2 regions of the Klebsiella oxytoca genome follow, and region 1 is predicted to be linked to the other one. Evidence: riboswitches for the same ligand, from Rfam matches in the RefSeq annotation. Region 1 holds a riboswitch; the other holds the start of a gene.
The links. A riboswitch is a leader RNA that binds a small molecule or an ion and turns the genes downstream of it on or off. The one in region 1 is predicted to bind thiamine pyrophosphate.
Positions count from the first base shown of each region.

Region 2: it holds a riboswitch for thiamine pyrophosphate, as region 1 does, so the genes downstream of both, GJ746_RS12490 (TenA family protein) here and thiB (thiamine ABC transporter substrate binding subunit) in region 1, are expected to answer to the same signal.

Region 1 is NZ_CP046115.1:896,947-904,339, forward strand. Features, by position in the region: gene thiQ (thiamine ABC transporter ATP-binding protein ThiQ) at 1-656, opposite strand, end outside; gene thiP (thiamine/thiamine pyrophosphate ABC transporter permease ThiP) at 640-2,250, opposite strand; gene thiB (thiamine ABC transporter substrate binding subunit) at 2,226-3,209, opposite strand; TPP riboswitch at 3,242-3,411, opposite strand; gene sgrR (HTH-type transcriptional regulator SgrR) at 3,449-5,104, opposite strand; gene sgrT (glucose uptake inhibitor SgrT) at 5,192-5,344, shown strand; gene GJ746_RS04255 (sugar efflux transporter) at 5,573-6,757, shown strand; gene GJ746_RS04260 (MFS transporter) at 6,805-7,393, opposite strand, start outside.
Region 2 is NZ_CP046115.1:2,701,703-2,709,095, forward strand. Features, by position in the region: gene GJ746_RS12470 (diaminobutyrate--2-oxoglutarate transaminase) at 1-90, opposite strand, end outside; gene GJ746_RS12475 (ABC transporter substrate-binding protein) at 398-1,333, opposite strand; gene GJ746_RS12480 (ABC transporter permease) at 1,357-2,097, opposite strand; gene GJ746_RS12485 (ABC transporter ATP-binding protein) at 2,094-2,822, opposite strand; gene GJ746_RS12490 (TenA family protein) at 2,819-3,514, opposite strand; TPP riboswitch at 3,584-3,685, opposite strand; gene GJ746_RS12495 (Gfo/Idh/MocA family protein) at 3,874-5,046, opposite strand; gene GJ746_RS12500 (sugar phosphate isomerase/epimerase family protein) at 5,062-5,985, opposite strand; gene GJ746_RS12505 (LacI family DNA-binding transcriptional regulator) at 6,171-7,205, opposite strand; gene GJ746_RS12510 (alpha/beta fold hydrolase) at 7,375-7,393, shown strand, end outside.

The sequences.
Region 1 (7,393 bases):
CTGAGCAGCGCGGTGGTCTCGCCGTCCCAGGCAATTCGCCCCTCGGCTACCACCACCGACCGCGGCGCGATGCGCGCCGCATCTTCGACGCTATGCGAGACCATCAAGAGCGTCAGGCGCTGCTGCTGGCAGACATCGGCAACCAGCGTCAGCATCTCCTGACGCAGCGCGGGATCGAGCGCCGAGAAGGGCTCGTCCAGCAGCAGCACCGGCTGTTTGCGTACCAGACAGCGCGCCAGCGCCGCACGCTGACGCTGCCCGCCGGAAAGCTCTTCCGGCAGACGCTCTAACATCGCGTCAATTCCCATTTGTCCGGCAATGGTTTGCAATCGGGCGCTCTGTTCCGCGTTCAGCCGCAGCCCGGGATGCATGCCCAGGGCAATGTTCTGGCGGATGGTGAGATGGTTAAACAGGTTATTTTCCTGAAACAGCATCGATACCGGACGGCGCGACGGAGGCGTGTGGGTATGACGCTGGCCGTCGATCTCAATGCTACCGCTGGCGGGCGGTAAAAAACCGGCAATCAGGTTCAACAGCGTGCTTTTCCCGGCCCCGCTGGGGCCAAGAACCGCAATGCGCTCCCCGCGTTCGGCGGCAAGCGTAAAACGCATGGGCAGATGCTGATAAAGCCAGGTTACATCATTCAGTTTTAGCATCGCGCCCCGGAAGTTTTTCAATAACGCTAAAGAGTAAAAAGCACAGCAGCAGGAGCAAAAGGGCGGTCACGGCCCCGTCCTGGCTTCGATAAGAGCCAATTTGCTGATACAGGTAAAACGGCAGAGTACGAAAATCTTCGTTACCGAATAGCGCCACGACGCCGAAATCGCCAATCGATAGTACACAGGCAAAGGCCAGCGCCTGGGCAAGCGGGCGTTTTAAAGCGCGAAGCTCAACCACCCGAAGGCGCGTAAAGCCCTGCATCCCCAGCGACTGGCAGAGGGGGCCGTAGCGGGCGGCGATATCGCGCATCGGGTTTTCCAGCACCTTGAGCGCGTAGGGAATTGCCATCAGCGCATTAGTAAAAATGACGATACCGTCGGCGGACTCCGGCAGGCCCACGCTATTATTGAGCAGCAGGAAGAAACCGGTGGCCAGCACGATGCCCGGCATGGCGAGGATCAGCATGCCGCTCAGCTCAAGGGCCTGTCCGGCCAGCGGGCGGTTGCGAGCGCGCAGTTCACGGCTGCTCCACAGCAGCATCATGGTCAGAATGACGCTTAAGAGCCCGGCGGCAAGAGCGATACGCAGCGATGTCCACAGCGCCTGCCACAGCGCAGGCTGATGCAGCACGTGAAACAGATTGCTGTTCAGACCATCGACTATCACCGCCAGCAGCGGCGGTAACAGCAGTAAAAGCGCCACGCCAATCAACGTTATGTCACACAGCCGGCTCGATAGCCGGTCGTCGGGATCGCGCCAGCCGCGGATATGGCTGGCGCCGATGGCGAGAGCTTTACTCAGGCGTTGGCTAAGCAACACCAGCCCGAGACAGCAGATCATCTGGATAAGCGCCAGCATCGCCGCGCGCGCCGGGTCGTAGTCGAAATTAAGCGCCTGGTAAATTGCCAGTTCGATCGTCGTTGCCCGCGGGCCGCCGCCCAGCGACAGCACGGTCGCAAAGCTGGCGAAACAGAGCATAAAGATCAGCGCCGCAACCGGGAGAATTTGCCGCCGCAGCCACGGCCACTCAACCAGCCGGAAAAAGACGTAGCCGCGCATCCCAAGCTGGGCGGCGATTTGCCGCTGCTCGCCGGGGATATTCTCCAGCGTCTGCAGCAGCAGGCGCGTAGCCATCGGCATATTAAAGAACACGTGCGCCAGCAGGATCCCCTGTAGCCCGTAGGGTGAGAATTCCCACTGCCAGCCGAACGCGTTGCATAATTCAGCCAACCATCCCTGACGACCGTAGACGCTCAGAATACCGAACACCGCCACCAGTACCGGCAGAATTAAGGTCATCGCGCAAAGACGCAACAGCAGCGTGCGCCCGGGGAATCGGCGCCGGTAAAGGGCGCGGGCGAGGAAGATTGCCGGGATCACCGAAAAAAGCGCGGAAAGGAAGGCCTGCCAGAAAGAGAAGCGCACGACGTGCCAGAGATAGCTGTCGCTGACCAGCACGCCCCAGGCCGCTTGCGGGGCGCTAAACCACAGCGCCAGGAAAGCGGCCAGCGCTACGGCGACCAGGACGATGGCCGCCGTCAGTCCCGGAAGGAGCCAGCCGAAAGTTAGCGGCTGACGGCGCGTTGCCATGCGCTAATCCAATTCTGGCGGTCGGTCGCGACCTGCTGCGGGGTAAATTCGAGCGTCGTTTGCGGTTTCACAAGCGCATCAAAGCCCGCCGGAAGCGCAACCTGGGTAACCGGATACATCCAGTTGCCGGTCGGGATCGCGTTCTGGAAGCCTGGAGAAACCATAAATTTGAGGAATTTTTCCGCCAGCTCCGGCTGTTTGCTGGCTGCGGTACGGGCGGCAACTTCAACCTGTAGATAGTGGCCTTCAGCGAAGTTTGCCGCAGCGTAGTTATCTTTCTTCTCTTCAATGATGTGGTAAGCCGGAGAAGTGGTATAGCTCAGCACCAGATCGCTTTCGCCTTTCAGGAACAGGCCATAGGCTTCGCTCCAGCCTTTGGTGACGGTGACGGTTTTTGCCGCCAGCTTCTGCCAGGCATCCGGCGCCTTATCGCCGTACACCTTTTGCATCCATAGCAGCAGGCCCAGACCCGGCGTGCTGGTGCGCGGATCTTCATAGATCACCCGCCATTTTTCCTCGCTTTCAACCAGCTCTTTCAGGCTTTTCGGCGGATTCTTCAGCTTGTTTTTATCGTAAACGAAAGCGAAATAGCCGTAATCAAACGGGACGAAGGTATCGTTGTCCCAGCCGCCGGGCACGCTGACCGCGCTGGCCGGAACGCCGCTTTTGGCGAACAGTTTGCTTTGCGAGGCGGCTTCCAGCAGGTTGTTATCCAGGCCAAGCACCACATCCGCTTTGCTGTTTTTGCCCTCCATCCGCAGCCGGTTGAGCAGCGAGACGCCATCTTCGAGCGCCACGAACTTCAGTTCGCAGCCGCAGTCAGCTTCAAAGGCTTTTTTAACCGCGGGACCAGGGCCCCAGTCGGCGGAGAACGAGTCGTAGGTATAAACGGTGAGCAGCGGTTTGGCAAAAACGGGCGCGGCGGCCAGCGCCAGCAGCGGGAGTAATTTTTTCAACACTTTGCACCTCAGAAAAAAGGGGTGGCAAAGGATTTTGAGTGGGCCCCAAATCCCTTCGCCGGCGTTATCCGGATCAGGTTCGACGGGTATTTTCTCAGCCCATACGTTTCATCCTTCAAGCCGCATCTTCAAAACGCCATAGCGTTTTGTGATGCTTCTTGAATGATGGTACGTATGTTTATTAGCACCCCGTTGAGAACGGCAGTTAGTGTAATGATTTTGTCAGCTGACTGAAAGCATTACGGCTCTGGCGGCGCGAACCACGCGGATTTAAAGTCAAACCAGCCAAGAGTGTTCATGCGTACGCCGCGCATGCTGCGCTGTCCCTGGATCATTAGCCAGTGGTGAATCAGTGGAACAATCGTTTGATTGGTCAGCAGCTGTTGGCTCCATGTCGCTGGATTAAGCTCTCCCGCACGCCACCGGCTGGCATCCTGTTCCCAGTCGATGGGAATACAGTTGCGAACCAGCGGGACTTCATATAGCCAGGCAAACAGGGAGAAATCGATCGGCAGCGTAAAGTTAGCGCTGTTGAGCCAGACGTCGCTGACCGCTTCGCCGCGGTGCCACTCCTGATACTCCAGCTCCTGTATTTCCAGTTTGACCTGATGCTCGGCAAGCAGCTTCGCCATGATCCCGCCGAGCACGCGGTGCTCAACGTGGTCCTGATAGTAGGTCAGCGTGACCGTCTCCAGACCCGGCGGTTTTTCACAAGCGTGGCTGCGTGCATGGTGCCAGCGGGGTAGCAGGCCATAGGCCGGGAACCAGTTGTCCTGATAGTGATCGCCTGCGTGATAGAGCAGTCTGGCGGGCTGGAACAGATAGCTTAACCACTGGCGTACCGCCGCGTTCGCGCCGAGCGGGCTGCGGGCGTCGAACAGCAGATAATAACAACCCTCTTCCAGGCGGCTTTCCACCGCTTTCTCGCTTTGCGTGGTGCCCTGTAACGTTAAGCCGCCGTTAGGTTCTTCGCTGATTTCCGGCAGCACCCAGACGTTTACTTCATCGATCAGCGCCCGATAGCCGAAATAGTCGTCGAAAGCACGAATTTTGAGCTGATTCTGGTTATTGCGCACAACCGAATAGGGGCCCGTGCCAACGGGGATACTGGAGTAGTTCTCCATCGACCGCCATTCGTGCGGCAGGATCATGGCCGGGACCTGGCTTAATAGCCAGGGCAGCCAGCGGTCGGGTTGACTGAGATGGATATCGAGGGTCCACGCGGTAGGGGAGTCGATACGCTCAATATGGGAAAACAGCGGCAGCGCGTTGCTGCGCTGCAGGGAGCTGATGACATCCGCCATTTCCAGCTCCCGGCCATGATGAAAATGAATACCTGGACGCAGAAAAAAACGCCAGTGGGTTGGGGTGATCTGCTGCCAATGGTGAGCAATATCGGCTTCCAGTTCCCCATTTTCCTCATTTACCCGCGTCAACGCGCTAAAAATCTGTCGGGCGATATGCGTTTCCGAGCGGCGAAGCGCGCTGCCGGGCAGCAGATTTTTCATTGGCCGATAGTAGAGCACGCGCAGGATATGCCGCCCCTGACGAAAGCTGCGGCCTAAATGGGAAACCAGCATTTGCCTGACGGCGGCTTTATCGCCAACCAGCTGTACCAGCTGATCGATTCGGTCCTGTTCCAGCAAATCTTCCGCTCGCTGCTGTTGCAGCGCGAGACCGGTATAGAGAAAAGAGAGGCGTGAGCGTTTGCCACGTCCCGCCTCCGCCTCCCAGGTGAGCCAGCCGCGTTCTTCCATCATGTTCAATAAGGTACGCATATGGCGGCGCGAACAGCTCAGCATATGTGCCAGCTCGTTAAGCGTTGTCTCCTGAGACTTGCCGTCGCAGCACTGCCACAGGCGAATGAACTGCTGTTGTAAACGACCGGAAGGCATAAAAGGGGAACTCCTGATAAAAACTCAGCAATTTATTACTCCCTATATTAAGTCAATAATCAACGTCGATGAAGCGAGGAGGTGAATATGATGAGGTCAACCATTAAACAGTTCTATCAAGGCTACTTTTCTGCGACGCAGGATGCGTCCTGGCTGGCCCGCCTGATGGCAGGAAGACGGCAGGAAATTCTCGGAGAGCTGATGCAGTGGGGAGTTACGTCGCAGACCTCTGATCATTGACTTGCAGACATCATGTGTGACTGAGTATTGGTGTTATACTCGTCGTCTTTCAAGCTGCAGGTGCGTTGGCTGCGCCCGCTCGCCCAGGTCACATAGCTATCTATGTTCCCAGGGACCTACGTCCTGGCCGCCTGCCCGCAACTCGAAACCTATTGAGTATAGAATCACCCGCCAGCAGAATACTTCTGCTGGCTTTTTTCGTTTGCTTCGCGTGCTTAAGGATATTTCATGCTGTGGTTAATGACGATGGGGCGTCGTCTCAACGGCGTTTACGCCGCTTTTATGCTGGTCGCTTTCATGATGGGAATCGCTGGCGCGCTGCAGGCGCCAACGCTCAGCTTATTTCTCAGCCGCGAAGTAGGGGCGCAGCCGTTCTGGGTGGGCCTGTTTTATACGGTTAACGCGATTGCCGGTATCCTGGTCAGCCTGGCGCTGGCTAAACGCTCCGATAGCCGGGGCGATCGTCGTCGGCTGATTATGTTTTGCTGCCTGATGGCGGTGGGAAATGCGCTGCTGTTTGCTTTTAATCGTCACTACCTGACGCTGATTACCTGCGGAGTGATGCTGGCTTCCGTAGCGAATGCCGCGATGCCGCAGCTATTTGCCCTGGCGCGGGAATATGCCGATAGCTCGGCGCGTGAAGTAGTGATGTTCAGTTCGATAATGCGTGCGCAGCTTTCTCTGGCGTGGGTGATTGGCCCGCCGCTGGCTTTTATGCTGGCGCTGAACTACGGCTTCACCACGATGTTTTCGATTGCTGCCGGGATCTTTGTGATTAGTCTGGTGCTGATCGCTTTTAAGCTACCTTCTGTCGCCCGCGTGGAGCAGCCTTCGGAAGGAGATGACGTTCTGGTACAGGCCGGGGGATGGCACGATAAAAACGTACGGACGCTGTTTATCGCCTCCACCCTGATGTGGACCTGTAACACTATGTATATTATTGATATGCCTTTGTGGATCAGTAGCGATCTTGGTCTGCCCGATAGCCTCGCGGGGATATTAATGGGCACCGCTGCCGGGCTGGAGATTCCGGCCATGATTCTGGCTGGCTACTACGTTAAGCGCTGGGGTAAGCGTAATATGATGGTGACGGCAGTGGCGGCTGGCGTGCTGTTTTATATTGGCCTGATTCTGTTTCACGACCGTATCGCGCTGCTGGTGTTACAGCTGTTTAACGCCGTATTTATCGGGATTGTTGCCGGCATAGGTATGCTGTGGTTTCAGGATCTGATGCCCGGGCGAGCGGGAGCCGCAACCACGCTGTTTACCAATAGTATTTCCACTGGGGTGATTCTGGCTGGGGTTATTCAGGGCGCGCTGTCGCAAAGCTATGGGCATGCCAGCGTCTACTGGACAATTGCCGGGATTTCCCTGGTGACGCTGTTTATGACCAGCAGAGTTAAAGATATCTAAATGTTTTTACTGCCCCGACGTTTCGTTGGGGCAGCGTTAGTTGCGGGTTATTTCAATTCAATCCTTTTAATATCGCCGATAATAAAGATGTAGGCGATGACGCCAATCAGAGCGGTTAAACCGATATAAATCAGCGCGTAGAAAAAATTACCGGTCATGGATATGATGACCCCAATAATTAACGGGGTAATGATTGACGCCATATTGGCGCAGAAGTTGAAAATCCCCCCGGTGAGTCCGCCCATGTTTTTAGGTGCAATGTCTGAAATAAGCGTCCAGCCGAGACCAACCATACCCTGGCCAAAAAATGCAATCGACATGATAATAATCACCGCAGTGTTGCTATCCACCCAGTTAGCAATAATGATGCAGCTTGAAAGCAGTAACCCGGAAATAATCGGGAGCTTTCTGCTGATATTAACGGAACTGGTTTTCTTTAATATTTTATCAGAAGCCCAGCCGCCGAAAAAAATACCGATAGCCGCGGCCAGGAAGGGCCAGGATGCGAAGAATCCCACGTGTAGCCACGGTAAATGGCGCTCGTTGGCCAGGTAAGTAGGGAACCATGTCAGAAAGAAAACCAGCGTTGTATTACCGGCAAACTGCCCAAGACTGGCGCCAATAATTTGTCTGCAG
Region 2 (7,393 bases), 1.8 Mb from region 1:
GAATTCAGCCTGACGGGCCAAAAAGGTATCGTTGTTTGCATTTAATAAGTCTGCGCCTAAAGTATCAATACGGACTTTATCCGTCATCATATCACTCCCACAACCAGCGTTACGGTTGAACCCTGGTTGAATAAATTGGTGTAAGAAATTGAATCGCCATGCATAAAGCGGGCACAATATATGGCTTTTTAAATCCGCATTCAACGTTTTATTGATTAAGGGGTATTTACGTTATTTTTACATTGTAAAAAGTGAACGTAACTCATTGATAGGGATGAAGTGTTTTACAGGATAAAAGACCTTTAAAATTGTAATTATTAATGAAGTCTTGTCGCGATTTTTATTACCGTTTTGCTGACCATTGCTGGCGAAAAATTTCCGCCAGCAGAAACGGCTCTCAATGCAATTCAAGCGCATAATCGCTTAGCGGTGTGACTTTTTTCACCAACTTATTGTTATATAAAAACTGTTCATAAGTTTCATAACGTGATTTGTCCAGGGCCGCTGGATCGCGGGCAAACAGAGGGATGGTTTTCAGCCATGCCTGTTTATTCAGCGCGGTATTGAGCTCGGGATGCGCGGCGGCAAACGTCTGCCAGGTTTCCTGCGGGTGGGCGCGTAAATAAGCGACGCCTTTCTGTAGCGCCGTGAGGAAAGCCTTAATTTTCGGCGCGTTGGCCGCATCGCGATTCGCCACGATCACCAGCTCGTCGTAGGCAGGTACGCCGTAATCCTCGACGTTCATTACCACCGGATCTTTCCCCTGAAGCATCAGTTCCAGCGCTTCTATATTACGATATCCGCCAATGACCGCATCGACCTGACCGGCCATCAGAGCGCTGGTCAGCTGAAAGTTAACATTGATGAGCTTGATGCTTTTGGGATCGACTTGTACGTGCTGTGCCATGGTCGCCAGCGTCGCCTGTTCGATTCCGCTAACGGAATAACCCACTTTTTTACCCTGCAGATCGGCGGGGGATTTGATGTTTTTATCCAGCGCGATCACCGTGTTCAGCGGCGAATTAATCAGCGTGCCAACGCGGACCAGCGGAAGCCCTTCATCAGCGAAAAAATGTACCTGCGGCTGGTAGGTAATGGCCAGATCCGCCTGGCGGGCAGCCACCAATCGTGGCGGCAGCGCCGGATCGGACGGTGGCACAATTTTGACGTCAAGACCCGCCTCTTTAAAAGCGCCAATCTGTTCGGCTACCATAATCGGCGCATGGTCAGGATTGATATACCAGTCCAGCACGAGGGTGAGTTTCTCGTTAGCCTGCGCCTGACCGCCGATCAGCGTGCCGAAGGCCATCACGGCATAAAGATGCTTACGCATGGTTATTCCTTATTGTTAAATCGTTATTCCGGCGTCCAGTAGACCAGCCGATGCAGAAAAGCATCCACCGTCAGCCAGAGCAGGACCGTCAGTAGTACTAAAATAAACAGGGCTGCGAAGCAGATATCGGTTTGCAAACGGGCGTTGGCGTTGAGCATCACGTAGCCAAGCCCTTCGGCTGAACCGACCCATTCACCGATTATTGCGCCAATGGGGGCGACGGCTGCCGCCATCCGCAGGCCGGAGCCGAGCGCCGGAAGGGCGGCCATCATGCGCACATGACGCAGCTGTGCACTAAAAGAGGCGCCCATCGTGCGCGCCAGATCGAGATAATCGTTGTTAACCCGGCGCAGGCCGTCAAAAAACGCCGAGGTCACGGGGAAAAAAATCACCAGAACCGCCATCATGACCTTTGCGCTCATGCCGAAACCAAACCACAGGACCAGCAGCGGGGCGAGAGCAAAGACCGGGATCGCCTGGCTGATCAGCACCAGCGGCATCAGCCAGCGCTGAAGACGCGGCGAGACGATCATGCACAGCGCCAGGATCACGCCAAGCAGGACGCCGAGCGCGAGACCGCTGACGATCTCACTCAACGTGATTAGCGTGTGCCAGCCGAGATAATCCCGATTCATCCACAGCGCGCTGGCCACCGCTGCGGGAGAAGGCAGCAGGAAGGCCGGAATGCCGCTGCGGCTCGCCAGCCACCAGAGCAGCAGCAGGCCGCAGAACACCACGGCGGCGCGAAACACTTTTGCGCTCATCCGTTAGCCCTCATGAGCTGTTGCAACAGTTCCGCCTGGCCGATCAGCAGCGCCGGGTCGTCCGGCGCACGCGGCGGCGTGCCGGATAGACGGTGGCTATCGTCAATTCCGCCGGCAGCGGGAGAAAGCACCAGCAGCCGATGGCTCAGGCGACAGGCTTCCATCGGGTCATGGGTGATAAGCACCACGGTACGGTTAACCAGCAGCTCCGCAGCCAGTGTCTGAATTCGCGTACGGGTGATGGTATCGAGCGCGGAAAAGGGTTCGTCCATCAGTACGATGGGCTGGTCTTCATATAAGGTGCGCGCCAGCGCCGCCCGCTGGCGCATGCCGCCGGACAGACGGGCCGGAAGTTCGTTAGCGCACGATTCAAGGCCTACCTGCTGTAACAGCGTGGCTACGCGCCGGTGGTCAACGCGCTCTCCGCGCAGACGGGCGCCAAGAGAGACGTTGTCACGCACATTTAACCACGGGTAAAGCAAGTCTTTCTGCCCCATCCACGCCAGCCGTTTAGCGATTGGCAGCCCGTCGCTGGCGCGGACTTCACCGGCAGCGGCTTTTGCCAGACCGGCGAGAACACGTAGCAGGGTGGTTTTCCCTACGCCGCTGGGCCCCAGCAGCGATATCCATTGGCCGCCGGGGATATCGAACGTCAGGTTGTCGAAAATTTGCCGTGCGCCAAAGCGCAGGCTCAGGCCGCGTACCTCAATTGCTGGCGCACTCACGCCGGATTCCCCTCAACCGCATTAAGGCCCATTTGCCAGAAGTTGGCTTCCAGACGGGTGGCGGTGGTGAAAATGACGCCAAGTTCCGCAAAACGCGCCTCGCCGCCGCGCTGTTGCCAGAGCGTTTCCAGCAGGGCAATGGCGGCATTGACGCCGTTCAGATAACCCTCGTCGCCGTAGTTGCGGATCCACGAGGCATAGGGATTGTCGATCAGGTTGGTTGCCGGATTATGCAGCAGGCCGAGACCGATTTCCGCATATCCGGCGACGCACGGCATCAGCGCCGCCAGCAGATCCAGCGCGTCTCCGGAGTGGCCGATGTCCAGCACGTAACGGGTATAGTTGATGGTTTCTAAGGCTTCCGGTTCGGTGGCCATCGCGGGTTCGTCCAGCCCCCATCCGTTACAGTAGCCAACATGCAGCGGCAGTTCGTCGAGAATGGCGTTCATCGACGCGGCGGCGGCGCGCATCTCCGGCAGAGTACGCAGTTTACTGACCAGCAGCGCGTAGCTGCGGGCAAAGTGGATCAGAAACAGATAGTCTTGCGTCAGATAGCGGCGGAATGCCGGTTCAGGCAGGGTGCCGTCGGCGAGCTGACGCAGGAAGGGATGGTTGACGTAGTGCTGCCAGGCGGTATCGGCCTGCTGGCGCAGACGACCATAAATACCCTGGGTAAATGCGGGAACAATCACAGGACCTCCTGATAAAAGGGAGATCCGGGCGTGCAGAAAGAAGTGTGAACAGGCAATGGCGCAAAACTGGCGGAAATGCCGACCCGTCCCTTCGCTGGCATGACCCAGATCAGGTTCAAAGGGTTCGGCTTACGCCATCTCAGCCCTCACGGGACACCCCTCGGTTTGGCCCATGTTATACGGCATTCGCTTTTTGATTACAATGCCGTGAATATGCCGAAAACAGGTGACGTTGTCACGAATGGGCCAGCGAGAAATAATAGTTGAGCACTCTTGCCGGGCGGCGCTCGGCCGTAGCAGATATGCGATAAGCAAAGCTGTTCCTTGCCCGGCAGACGCGCCGCTGCCGGGCAACAGATTTAACGAAACTCGACCCAGCTGGCTCCGCTATCCGCAGAACGTACGCAGTTCTCGACCCAGTGCACGCCGAGCGCCCCGGCTTTCGCATCCGGATACCAGAAGTTTTCCAGCAGCGCGGCGTCGCGGCGATCGGTCGCATCCATGGCGATAGCAAAGCGGCGGTACAGATTTGACCAGGCTTCAAACAGCCCTTCGGGATGACCGCCGCCAATTCTGTCGTCCTGCAGGGCCAGAGGATCAAGATAGGACATTCCGCGTTCAAGGATGCGTACCGGCTCACCCTGGATTTCATAGCGCAGCTGGTTTGGCTGTTCATCCCACCATTCCAGGCTGGCTTTTTCCCCGACGATGCGCACTTTCTGCCCGTGCATTGAGCCGCTGTTGACCGCCGAGCACCACATCGAACCCACGGCGCCGTTGTCGTACTCCATCAGCACGTAGGCGTTATCCTCCAGCGGGGCGCGGCTTTTAACAAAGCTCTGGCGGGAGCACATCAGGCGCGTGATGTTGAGTTTCGGTGCCATGGTCTCCGCCAGAAACAGCGGGTGCGTAGCCAGATCGCCCAGCACGTAGCCTGGGCCGACAAATTTCGGATCCACTCGCCAGCGGGTGCTGGGGTTGTCCTGCTCCACCGGCAGATTGTGGAAACCGTGTGCGAACTGCATATTAATGATGCGGATCTCGCCCAGCAGCCCCTGGGCAATCATCTGCCGCGCCTGCAAAATCAGCTGATGCCCAGCATAGCCGTAGGTAACCCCGATAATCTTGCGCTGCTTTTCGCTCAGGGCCACCAGCGCATCGGCCTCTTCGCCGGTAAAACACAGCGGTTTTTCACATACCACGTGCAGCCCGGCTTCCAGCGCCGCGCGGCAAATGGCGTAGTGGGTATTGTTCGGCGTGGCGACAGACACCGCCTCAATACCATCTTCTCGCGCCGCTTCTTCGCGAAACAAGGTCGCGTAGTCGGGATAACAGCGTTCGGCCTCAACGCCAAGCTGACGACCAAATTCACGCCCGCGCTGAGCGTCAATATCAAAAGCCCCGGCCAGCAGGGTAAATGAACCGTCACGCAGCGCCGCTGAGCGGTGAATATAGCCAATCTGGCTGCTTGCGCCGCCGCCAACCATTCCCCAGCGTAATGACCTGCCGACGGGTTTAGTACCGTTAATCATCGTGTTCTCTCCTGATTAAAAGCCAACGGAGCGCAGGTAGCGCAGGCTTTCCGTTACTGCCTGCAGGCTGCCTTCAACGTTACGCGGATCGCGTTCTTGTTCGATAGTGATCCAGCCCTGATAGCCGCGCTTATCGAGAAACGCGCGTACGGCCGGATAGTCAATCGCGCCGGTGCCGAGCGGACACATTACCCCTTCGGCACAGGCGGAGAAGAAGTCGATGCCCCGGGAAATCACGCTCTCGAATACCTTCGGATCGACATCTTTAAAGTGCAGGTAGTCAAGGCGGTCAAAATGGCGATCCAGCCAGGCGATAGGGTCCATACCCGAATAGTAGAGATGTCCGGTATCGAGACATAACCCGGCGACATCATGGGGAATTTGCGTTGCCAGCAGATCTATCTCATCGGCAAACTCGATGCAGCCGCCGGCGTGAGGGTGGATAACCGGGCGAACGCCGTACTCCTGCCACGCCAGTTTGCTGATGATAGTGATGTGGTCGATCATCCGCCGCCAGTCGGCGGGGGAAAGGCGGGGGGCCAGATCTCCGCGTCCGGCATATTTCGCCCGCTGCGGATTACCAAAATCAATAATAACCAGATAGGGGGGTTGGAAAGGGTTGCCCGCCGTTTCTTCCGCCGCCGGCACCTGCGACAGATTGCGGCAAATGTTATGCGTCAGTGCGACAATATTCGCGAAGTTCTCTTCGCTGACCAGATCGTCAAAGATTGTGCCGGCAACCAGCGACAGCCCCTGCTTATTCAGCGCAGCGCGGAGTTCATCGGCCTGAGTCGGTAAATAGCTCCAGGGCCCCAGTTCAATGCTTTTATAGCCTGCGGTTGCCGCTTCTTGCAGCACCTTGGACCATGCTGGCAGATAAGGGTTTTTGGGATCATCGACGCCCCAGCTACACGGCGCATTAGCAATATGTATGGTCATGACCGGTTCCTTTTCATAATGAGGGGTAAACATGACCAGTATTGAATGAAAATTTCAAAATCAACAATGATGAAATTTAAATTCTTTGATGTGATTCAAGCTTTATTTTGATGGTTAAAATGATGGTCTTTTATCAAATTAAGTCACCAGAAGGCGCGCGGCTGATTCACACGCGCCACCGGCGATCAGAGATTTTCTTTGGTGAGTAAATCAAACGGCTGCAGCGCGTTGATAAAGTTTGGCTGCGGTTGGCTGGCGGCCTGAACAAACGCGTGGATTGTCGCCGTGGCAAATTCGTCCAGCCGATGGGCAAGCATGAGATCGATAGTGCCGTCGATTAACGCCAGCTCGCCGTTATCTACCGGCCCATGACAAATCAGGGTGACCTGATACTGACGTTGATGCGCATGTAGCGCGGCGATAATCCCCTCCACGCCGCCGCAGGGTGCGTAAATAGCCTGCAGATCGGGATATTGGTACAGCATCTCTTCTGTCACCTGGCGGGCGATATCGGCGCGTTCGTGGCTGCGCACTGGCTCAAGCACCCGGTCGCCTTTCCCCTGTTCGCGTAAGTAGGAGCGAAAGCTTATCTCACAGCTCTCCTGGCAAATAAACCGGTTATCGCCAACGATAATGCCGATCTCCCCATCGCCGTGACATAGCCTGTCCACCGCCCATCCTGCGGTGCGGCCCGCTTTTTGGTTATCCAGCCCGATATAGCCGGTGCGTTGGGCAATACTCATATCCGAGAGCAGGGTGAAGACATGCACGCCTTTATCAATGGCCTGAACGACAGCGTGGCGAATAAGCGGATTGTCCAGCGCGACAATAGCAATAACGTCCACTTCTTCGCTGAGACGGGAAATGGCGGCGACCATGTCGTCGATGGCATTGATATCGTAATGCAGAAAAACCGGGGCCTGAGTCGGGCTGTGCCATGATAAGGCCGCTTTTTCAAGGGCCAGCGCCAGCTGATGATAAAACGAGTGCGACTGCTGCAGTAAAATAAACCCCATTCTGAGGGCTATCGCCGGCTGCCCGGCGGCCAGCCGATAGTGGGGCTGCTCGAGCGCAAAACCTAAACGGCGCGCTGACTCAAGTACCTTACGTTCGGTACTCTCTTTGACGGCAGTACGTTTGTTGAGCACTCTGTCGACCGTCGCGATACCCACTCTGGCCTCCCGGGCGATGTCGGCCATGGTCACTTTTTTTGCTGACATAGATGTCTTTCCTGAGATATGAATGATAAAAATCTATCATTATTTTTCCCGGTAAAAAGCGAACAAACCGAGGATTTATAAAAATCACTGGAAAGTCAGGCTTTATTGACCTGATATTCATGCTTAAGGGTCTACAATAAGTTCATCGCCAATTCTGGAACGGGATGTCATGACTTATTCACTCACTA